Regions from separate parts of the Streptomyces sp. NPDC001606 genome, predicted to be linked through region 1. Evidence: riboswitches for the same ligand, from Rfam matches in the RefSeq annotation. Region 1 holds a riboswitch; each other region holds the start of a gene.
The links. Region 1 has a riboswitch for cyclic di-AMP ahead of ACWCV9_RS36710 (M23 family metallopeptidase). Riboswitches for the same ligand answer to the same signal wherever they lie in the genome.

Region 2: another riboswitch for cyclic di-AMP. It lies ahead of ACWCV9_RS28200 (transglycosylase family protein); the one in region 1 lies ahead of ACWCV9_RS36710 (M23 family metallopeptidase).
Region 3: another riboswitch for cyclic di-AMP. It lies ahead of ACWCV9_RS21070 (C40 family peptidase); the one in region 1 lies ahead of ACWCV9_RS36710 (M23 family metallopeptidase).
Region 4: another riboswitch for cyclic di-AMP. It lies ahead of ACWCV9_RS31985 (transglycosylase SLT domain-containing protein); the one in region 1 lies ahead of ACWCV9_RS36710 (M23 family metallopeptidase).

What each region holds. Positions count from the first base shown of each region.
Region 1 covers NZ_JBSFHC010000036.1:3,738-5,929, forward strand. Annotated here, with positions in the region: gene ACWCV9_RS36705 (PP2C family protein-serine/threonine phosphatase) at 1-474, shown strand, start outside; cyclic di-AMP (ydaO/yuaA leader) riboswitch at 733-908, shown strand; gene ACWCV9_RS36710 (M23 family metallopeptidase) at 918-1,949, shown strand; gene ACWCV9_RS36715 (aldo/keto reductase) at 2,023-2,192, shown strand, end outside.
Region 2 covers NZ_JBSFHC010000018.1:93,141-95,332, forward strand. Annotated here, with positions in the region: gene ACWCV9_RS28195 (transglycosylase family protein) at 1-804, shown strand, start outside; cyclic di-AMP (ydaO/yuaA leader) riboswitch at 987-1,159, shown strand; gene ACWCV9_RS28200 (transglycosylase family protein) at 1,163-1,873, shown strand.
Region 3 covers NZ_JBSFHC010000011.1:120,976-123,167, reverse strand. Annotated here, with positions in the region: gene ACWCV9_RS21070 (C40 family peptidase) at 1-1,336, opposite strand, end outside; cyclic di-AMP (ydaO/yuaA leader) riboswitch at 1,344-1,516, opposite strand; gene pcrA (DNA helicase PcrA) at 1,780-2,192, shown strand, end outside.
Region 4 covers NZ_JBSFHC010000023.1:11,647-13,838, reverse strand. Annotated here, with positions in the region: gene ACWCV9_RS31990 (HAD family hydrolase) at 1-321, shown strand, start outside; gene ACWCV9_RS31985 (transglycosylase SLT domain-containing protein) at 357-845, opposite strand; cyclic di-AMP (ydaO/yuaA leader) riboswitch at 851-1,030, opposite strand; gene ACWCV9_RS31980 (polyprenyl synthetase family protein) at 1,563-2,192, shown strand, end outside.

The DNA of each region.
Region 1 (2,192 bases):
GTGGCGCAGCGGCTGGAGCGGGCGCTGGCCCGTGAGGGCGCCCGGCGGGACGGTATCGACGCCTTCGAGGGGTTCACCACCGCCGTACTGGCCGAACTTCCGCACGGCGAGGGGCTCGTCCGGGTCGTCAACCGCGGCCATCCGCCGCCGCTGCTGCTGTACGCCGACGGCGCGGTGCGCACACTGGCCGGGCCCGAGCCCGCGCTGCCGCTCGGCATGGGCGATCTCGGGCAGTGGCCGGACCGGGTGCTGGAGGCGGCCTTTCCGGGCGGGGCCACCCTGCTGCTCTACACCGACGGGCTGTCCGAGGCCCGGGACGCCCACGGCCGGTTCTACGACCCCGAGCGGCGGCTCGCCGGCCGTACCTTCGCCGGTCCGGGCGCGCTGCTCGGGCGGCTCGCGGACGAGGTGCGCAGGCACTCCGGGGGCGGGATGGCGGATGACATGGCGCTGCTCGCCGTACGGCACCCCTGAGGGTCTCCCCGCAGGGGGCCTCACGGTGAGTGACCGGGCGACTCCGTGCGCATAACATCTGAGTCACCATCAAAAACGCTGTGACTCCTGAACGGTGGCCGAGCTGCCGTCAACTCGCCCGGTTTGCAGGTCTTGTGACCCTTAAGTGCCGGCATAAAAGGTTAACGATCAAGCTGGACGGGCTTGGAAAGTAACCGCAAGGTCTATTAACGTTCGATAACGCAGCGCGGTCGTCCCAGCCGTCACAAGAGGCGGCTCCGTGCGCACGCGCCGAATCCCGTAAGGGAACCGGGGAACCACCACCTTGGGGTGAATCACGCGGACACCGTCGTGGACTTGCTGAGCGGACTCGGCCCACGATCGGTTTACGCGCGTAGGAGACCTTCCTGCTCCGAACCCGTCAGCTAACCCGGTAGGCGGAGGAAGGAAAGGAGCGCGCCCGCGTGGCGTCCAACCGGCCTGCCCCAGAAGCCCCGTTCATACCCGCTCAGCGCGAGACGGACACCTTCGGATACGGCTCCCCCGCCGCCGAGGACGGCCCCTGGGAGGAGTGGAACCCCACTGCGGAGTCCGTCGCTCCGGTCCGCGGCCGGCACCGCGTCGCCAAGCAGCGCGGCGGCTTCGCGCGCAGCTCCACCGTCCTCGGTGTCGGTGTGATGGCCGCCGTCGGCGCGGGCGGCATGGCCAGCGCCAACCCCGGCAAGGTGCCGGTCTCCGTCTCCATGCCGGACCTGGACTCCGTCGAGCACCTCTTCGGCGGCGACTCCGCCGACGCCCCCAAGGACGCCACCGGCACGCTCGGCAACGTCGGTGTGGCCTCGGCCGAGGCCGGGCAGAGCGGTGGCGCGGGCGAGGCCCTGCGCAACCGGATCATGGCCCAGGCCGAGCAGCAGAAGGGGCAGGCCGACAGCAAGGCCACCATCGCCGCGCTCGCCGCCTCCGAGAAGCAGACCGCCGCCGCGGCCGCCAAGGCCGAGCAGGCCGCCGCCGCCAAGGCCGCCGCCGCCAAGCAGAAGGCGGAGGCCGACGCCAAGAAGGAGGCCGAGGCCAAGCGCCTGGCCGAGCTGGCCAAGCAGTACTCGCTGCCGGTCGTGTCCTACACGATCACCGGCACCTTCGGGCAGCCCGGCTCCATGTGGTCCTCCGGCTACCACACCGGCCTGGACTTCGCCGCCCCCACCGGCACCCTCATCAAGTCGGTGCACGCCGGCAAGGTCACCGAGGCGGGCTGGGCCGGTGCCTACGGCTACCGCACGGTCATCACCCTCGACGACGGCACCCAGCTCTGGTACTGCCACCAGTCCTCGATCAACGTCTCGGTCGGCCAGCAGGTGAACACCGGCGACGTCATCGGCCGCGTCGGCGCGACCGGCAACGTCACCGGCCCGCACCTGCACCTGGAGGTCCACCCGGACGGCCAGCCCACCGCCATCGACCCCATGGCCTGGCTGCGCGACAAGGGCCTCAACCCCTGACAGGCCCGGCTTTCCGGGTGAACACGGCGCCGGCGGAGGAATGAGCTTCCTCCCGCCGGCGTTGGTATTGATCATGACTTCACTGCGCACACTCGGCTCTTCCGACCTCGAGGTCTTCCCGCTCGCCCTCGGCGGCAACGTCTTCGGCTGGACCGCCGACGAGGACACCTCCTTCGCCGTCCTCGACGCCTACACGGCCGCCGGCGGCAACTTCATCGACACCGCGGACGTCTACTCGGCCTG
Region 2 (2,192 bases), on a different contig from region 1:
AAGGGCACCACGCCCTGGGCCACCTGCGCCCTGCTGTCCGGGCTGACCGCGAACTCCGGCTCGGTGGACGTCGACACGGGCGTCGGCGGCTCCGGCGGCACCGGCGGCACGGGCGACTCGTCCGGTTCCACGGACGGCTCCGGTTCGTCCGGCTCGTCGGATGCGGGTACGCCGTCCGACCCGACGACGGGCTCGACCGGCTCGGCGGACTCGACGGGCTCGCCGTCCGGTTCCGGTTCCGGCACGGACAGCGGCACCGGCTCCGGCGGCGCCGGCTCCTCCGGCCCCTCCACCTCGACCCAGGACCCCGCCTCGACCCCCTCCTCGGGTACGGGCAAGGATTCCGGCGCGCACCACGGCAAGGCGCACGGCTCCACCCCGAGCGGCACCCCGAAGCCGGGCACCTCCGCGCCGACCGGCAGCCAGAACCCCAAGGAAAGCGACACTTCCACCCCGGACACGCCGGAAGCGGACGATCCGGACCCGACCCAGCAGAGCGCCGGCTCCTGGAGCCTGGTGGACACCGGTTCGCTCAGCAGTGGCGGGCGTCACCGTGGGGACAGTGCGGACGAAAACGTGACAAACGGTCAGAACGACGCCGCTTCGGGCCGCCATGCCTCCCGTCGGCCGGACACCTACACCGTGCGCGCGGGGGACTCTCTCACCTCCATTGCGGACTCCCTTGGGGTCGACGGCGGATGGCATGCCCTCTACGCCGAGAACCAGAAGTCCATCGGGTCCGACCCGAACGACATCAGTGCCGGTCAGACGCTGAAAGTCGGTACCGAAACGGGCGTAAATTAGGGCCAGTTGACGCCCTGCTTGATCGCTAATGTCCGTTTTGGCGAAAGTGTGGGATGAGTCTCAGAAGCCCTGATCGTCTTTGAAATTCCGCCGATCGCGTGTCTACGGTCAGGACCGCTCGCCACCGCGAGCCCCGGCGGTCGCAACGCCGAATCCTGCCAGCGGCCACCCGGGAACAGTCGTCGCTTCGAGCGCCGCAGGCAGGAGCGGGGGAACCAAGGTAGGTGCCGTGACCGGCCGTTGAGGCCGGAACCGGCTTGGGGTGAAGCCGCGCCCCGCGCAAGCGGAGTGCGGCCGGGCAACTCAACCGGCCCGAACCCGACAGCTCACCTCGCAGGCGTCGGTGAGGGGATGATCCATGCTGTTTTCCGGCAAGGGCAAGCACCGTCGTCCGTCCAAGGCCGTCCGCGCCGTCGCACTCGCCGGTGTCGCCGGCGCCGCCGTCGCCGCCCCGCTGATGGCGGCCGGCAACGCCTCCGCCGCCACCGCCTCCCAGTGGGACGCCGTCGCCCAGTGCGAGTCCGGCGGCAACTGGGCCATCAACACCGGCAACGGCTTCTACGGCGGTCTTCAGTTCTCCGCCTCCACCTGGGCCGCGTACGGCGGCACCGCCTACGCCTCGACCGCCGACAAGGCCAGCAAGGCGCAGCAGATCTCCGTCGCCGAGAAGGTCCTCGCCGCGCAGGGCAAGGGTGCCTGGCCGGTCTGCGGCACGGGCCTGACGAGCACGCCGTACAACGGCTCCGCCCCGGCCGGCGGCTCCACGACCAAGAGCACCGGCTCCACGACCAAGAGCACCGGCACCACCAGCCGCTCCACCGACGGGCAGGCCGCCACCCGCTCCACCCAGCGCACCACCCCGTCCCCGAGCAAGACCGTGACCACGCCGACCGGCAAGAAGGTCAAGAAGGGCGACGGCGAGTACAAGGTGGTCGCGGGCGACACCCTCAGCACCATCGCCGAGAAGCACCACGTCCAGGGCGGCTGGAAGAAGCTGTTCGACCTGAACAAGGACATCGTCACGGACGCCGACCTGATCTACCCGGGCCAGCAGCTGCACCTGAAGTGACCTGCGGCCCCGCGCAGAGCCACAGCGCCCTCACCACCGGGCCCCCCACACTCGCAGCCGAGTGAAGCCCCGGTGAGGGCCGACCCCCCGTCCCCGCGGGCCCCCCGCCCCGGCGCGTTCTCCCCCGTACGCGCCGGGGCGGGGCTTTTCCATGACCGGCCCCCGGCCGCTCCGGGCCGGCCGGGCTCTTTGCCGAGCCGTCGTCCGCTGTTCTTCCGCACCCCCCTTTGTTCCGACGGTGAACAATGGGTACCGTCTGCGTGTCCTTCCCCGTCCACGGGCCGGTCGGTCGGCTGGCCGATGGCCCTGGGGCGGTTAG
Region 3 (2,192 bases), on a different contig from region 1:
CCACGCTGTGGACGAGTGACTCGCCCCAGCGGTACACGGAGTCCTCACGGATGTACGCGCCCGGCTCGGGGGAGTGGATCATCATGCCGTTGCCCGTGCAGAGGCCGACATGGCTGCTGTCGTCGTAGAAGAAGACCAGGTCGCCGGGGCGGGCGTCGGCGAGCGGCACGGGCGTGCCGGCGGCCGCCTGGTCCCGGGCGGAGCGCGGAAGGGTGACGCCGGCGGCCTTCCAGGCGGCCTGGGTGAGGCCGGAGGCGTCGTAGGAGCCGGGGCCGCTGGCGCCGGACACGTATGGCCTGCCGATCTGGGCGCGGGCGAAGGCGACCGCCAGCTCGGCCCGGGTGACCTGGGCGCCGTACGCCGGACCGGCACCCTCTGCCCGCTTCCGCCCGGCGAGCGCGGCCGAGCGGGCGTCCGCCTCGGCGGTCAGCCGGGACAGCAGCTCGCGCGCGGTGGCGAGCTTGCGCTGGACGGCGGCCTTGGCGGTCTTCACGTCGTACGGGGCGGCGGCAGCCGATGTCGCCGCGCCCAGGTCGGCGGTAGCCGGTATCGGCGCACCCAGGTCGGCGGCAGCCGATGTCGCCGCGCCCAGGTCGGCCGTCATGCGCGTGCCAGGGCGCTCGCCCCGCGGGCCCGCATCGGTGATCTCGCCGCCCGCGTCCCGGCCGCGCGCGTTCCCGCCGGTGGTGGCCCTGGTCCGCTCCGCCGCGTCCTTCACGCGCGAGGCCAGCCGGTTCATCACCCGGCTCGGCGCGAAGTGGTCCTGCGGGAACTCCGCGAGCAGCGAAGCGGCCACGTCCGGCGCCGTGGCGAACGGCACCAGGCCCGCGCGGGCCCGGGCGTGCCGTCCCGCGGGCCGGGCGCCCCCCGCGCGCGGGTCGTCCTGGCCCGGGTCGCCCCGGCGCGCTTCCGCCGTGTGCGCCGGCTGCCGCGCGGCCGACGCCTCCGCGGAAGCGGAATAGACCCCCTGCCGGCCGGCTCCCGGCTCCTCGAAGCGCGTGCCCTGCCGGGCGGCTCCCGGCTGCTCCGGGCCCGCCCCCTGCCGGGCGGCCTCCGCCGCCTCCGCGCGGGCTCGCTGGCGGGCTGCCGCCGACTCCTGCGAGCGTGCGCGCTGCCGGGCCGCCGGTTCCGCCTCCGCGGCCGAGTCGGCGCGGCGGTAGAACTCGTCGATCTTCTTCTCGATCTCCTCCAGGCTCGGCCTGCCGTCGGGGGCGGGGACGGCCTCGGCCGTGTGGGACAGGACGGCCACGGAGGTGAACGCGGCGGTGGCGAGGGCGGGGCCGCGCAGGCCCGGTCCATGGGTGCCGCCGGGCCACGGCTTGCGGTGCGACGCCAAAAGAGGCGACTCCTTCCAACGCGCCGCCTACCGGGTTAGCTGTCGGGTTCGGGCGGGTGCTTCGGAAGGGTTGCCCTACGGCGTCGTCCCGGGCGGGAGGTCGGCCGATTCACCCCAGGATCGGTGGGTCCCCGGCTCCGGGCACCGTGCGGGGCGCGCCGGATTCGGCGGAGGCCGCGCGGCCCGGCGAGGTTCGCCGGAGAGGGGTCGTGCGGCCTGACGGCAACCTAGCCAACTCGTGTGCGTCCTGTGAAGGTTGGTGCGAGGTATGTCCGATACATTTCCGTGACCTGAGGGGCACTTGTCTACGCGCGTGAGCAGGCGCTTCCGCAGCGTGAGCGGTCGACGGGCGCCACGCGGGCCGTGGTCGGCGGGGTCGCCGGCCGGCCGAGTTCCGGGGACGGCGACCGGTTGTCGGTGGGGCACCCTAGACTCGGAGAGCGATGAGCAGCCTCTTTGACGACAGCTTCCTGGCGGACCTCCAGCCCCCGCGTGGGCACGAGGAGGAGCCCCCGCCGCCGACCGAGGACGATCACGCTCCGGAGCCGCTTCCGGACGATCTGTTCGGCGGGAAGTTCGACGTGCCGCCGGACCGGGACTCCTACTACCGCGACGGCGCCCCGCGTCCCGCCATCGACTCGGCGGCCCTCCTGGAGGGGCTGAACGAGAACCAGCGCGCCGCGGTCGTGCACGCCGGCTCCCCGCTGCTCATCGTCGCCGGGGCCGGCTCCGGCAAGACCCGCGTGCTCACCCACCGCATCGCGCACCTGCTCGGCGAGCGGCATGTCCACCCCGGCCAGATCCTCGCGATCACCTTCACCAACAAGGCCGCGGGCGAGATGAAGGAGCGCGTGGA
Region 4 (2,192 bases), on a different contig from region 1:
CTGGCGGCCACCGCGCGCGCGGTGGTGGGGTCGCTGGCGACGGTCACCATGTCGGGCCCGGGCATGGTGGAGCTACAGCCGCGCGGGGTGACCAAGGCGACCGGGCTGGCGCTGGCCGCTGAGCGGCTCGGCACCGGCGCCGACCGGGCGCTGGCGTTCGGGGACATGCCCAACGACGTCCCGATGTTCGAGTGGGCCGGGCACGGGGTCGCCATGGCCAACGCCCATCCGGAACTGAAGGCGGTGGCCGACGAGGTCACCCTGTCGAACGAGGACGACGGCATCGCCGTCGTCCTCGAAAGACTCTTCCCTACCGACTGACCGGTTCTTCAGTAGGCACCGGCCGGTCGGGGACCTCAGTACGCGCCGAAGACGTTGTCGATGGACCCGTACCGCGCGGCGGCGTAGTTGCAGGCGGCCGTGATGTTCGCGACCGGGTCGTAGGGGTCGAAGGAGGTGCCGGCCACGTGGTAGGCCTGGAAGGTCGGGTCGATGACCTGGAGCAGACCCTTGGACGGGATGCCCGCGGCGGCGTTGGAGTCCCAGAGGTTGATGGCGTTCGGGTTGCCGGAGGACTCCCGCATGACGTTGCGGTAGATGCCGTTGTAGGTGCCCGGAATGCCCTTCTGGGCCATGATCGCGAGCGACTCGCGGATCCAGCCGTCGAGGTTGTTCGGGTACCCGGCGAGCGTGGTGGAGGCCGTGGCGGTCGTGCCGGTGGCGGCGGACGCGGTGGTGGCGCCGATGAGCGGCAGGGCGAGGACGGCGACGCCGGTGCCGGCGACGGCGAGCGCGCGGACCAGGCGGTTGGTGCGGGGACGGCGGGGCTGAGCGGCAGCAGACATGGGGGCGTTCCTCTCCGGCGCCTGCGAGGTGAGCTGTCGGGTTCGGGCGGGGAGGTGCCCGGCCGTGCCCTGGAGGAGGCATGGCTTCACCCCTAGCCGGGCCGGTGCGGCGTGTGCCTTCCGGTCCGGCGGCTTACCTGGGTCCCCCGCTCCTGCCGTACGAATGGGTTCGTGGATGGGTATGCGGGCGGCGGCAGGATTCGGCGTCCGCCCGACGGCCCGGAACGTATGCGAGAGCACATGTCGGGAACAAGTACTGGATTCACACAACGCACTATTTGACCTTGGTCTGCGCCATATGGGGTACTTGATCCTTTGCGGTTGCCAATGCTCAACTCGCTTGCAGAACAAGGAGGAAGCGGGCCTGCGAGGGAGGGGTGCCCGGGACTGGCCGCGTGACCCAATTCACGGAATAGCAAGTCATTCCAAAACGGACATGAGGGATTCAAGGTATTCATTGGATGTAATGGGTGTAATGGATGTAATGGAGTTGCCCGCAGGGCGCGACAAGGCACATGGAGTTCTGTTAAGTCGATAGATGTCCGTTCTTACCATCCGATCGAAACCTTAGTGATCATGATCCGATGCCGACCGGGCTGGACCGGTGGGCGCTATCGGTGATCGAAACAGGACCGGATACGCTGACTCGAGTGATGGCAGCGACCTATCGACAAACCGTGTAATCGCCAGCAGACACCAGCAGACAGGAGACCCCTCGTGACCGTCGTCGGGCCGTTCGGGCTGAGCGTGCGGGACCAGGCTCTGGAAGCCGATGTCCAGGCCGGATTGACGGCTGTCGAGGAAGGCTTGCTCGAGGCCACCAAGAGCGAGGTCCCGTTCATCACGGAGGCCGCACAGCACCTCGTACGAGCCGGCGGGAAGCGGTTCCGGCCACTGCTCGTCATGCTCGCGGCGCAGTTCGGCGACCCCTACGCCCCGGGCGTGGTGCCGTCGGCCGTCGTCGTCGAGCTGACCCATCTGGCCACGCTGTACCACGACGACGTCATGGACGAGGCCGCCGTGCGGCGCGGCGTGGACAGCGCCAACACCCGCTGGGGCAACTCCGTCGCGGTCCTCACCGGCGACTTCCTCTTCGCCCGGGCCTCCCAGATCCTCGCCGACCTGGGCCCCGAGGCGGTCCGGGTCCAGGCCCTCGCGTTCGAACGGCTGGTCACCGGCCAGATCCTGGAGACGGCCGGTCCCTCGGACGGCCGTGACCCGGTCGAGCACTACCTGGACGTGCTCGCCGGCAAGACGGGCTCGCTGGTGGCGGTCTCCTGCCGGTTCGGCGCGATGATGTCCGGCGCCGACGAGACGGTCGTCGACGTCCTCACCCAGTACGGCGAG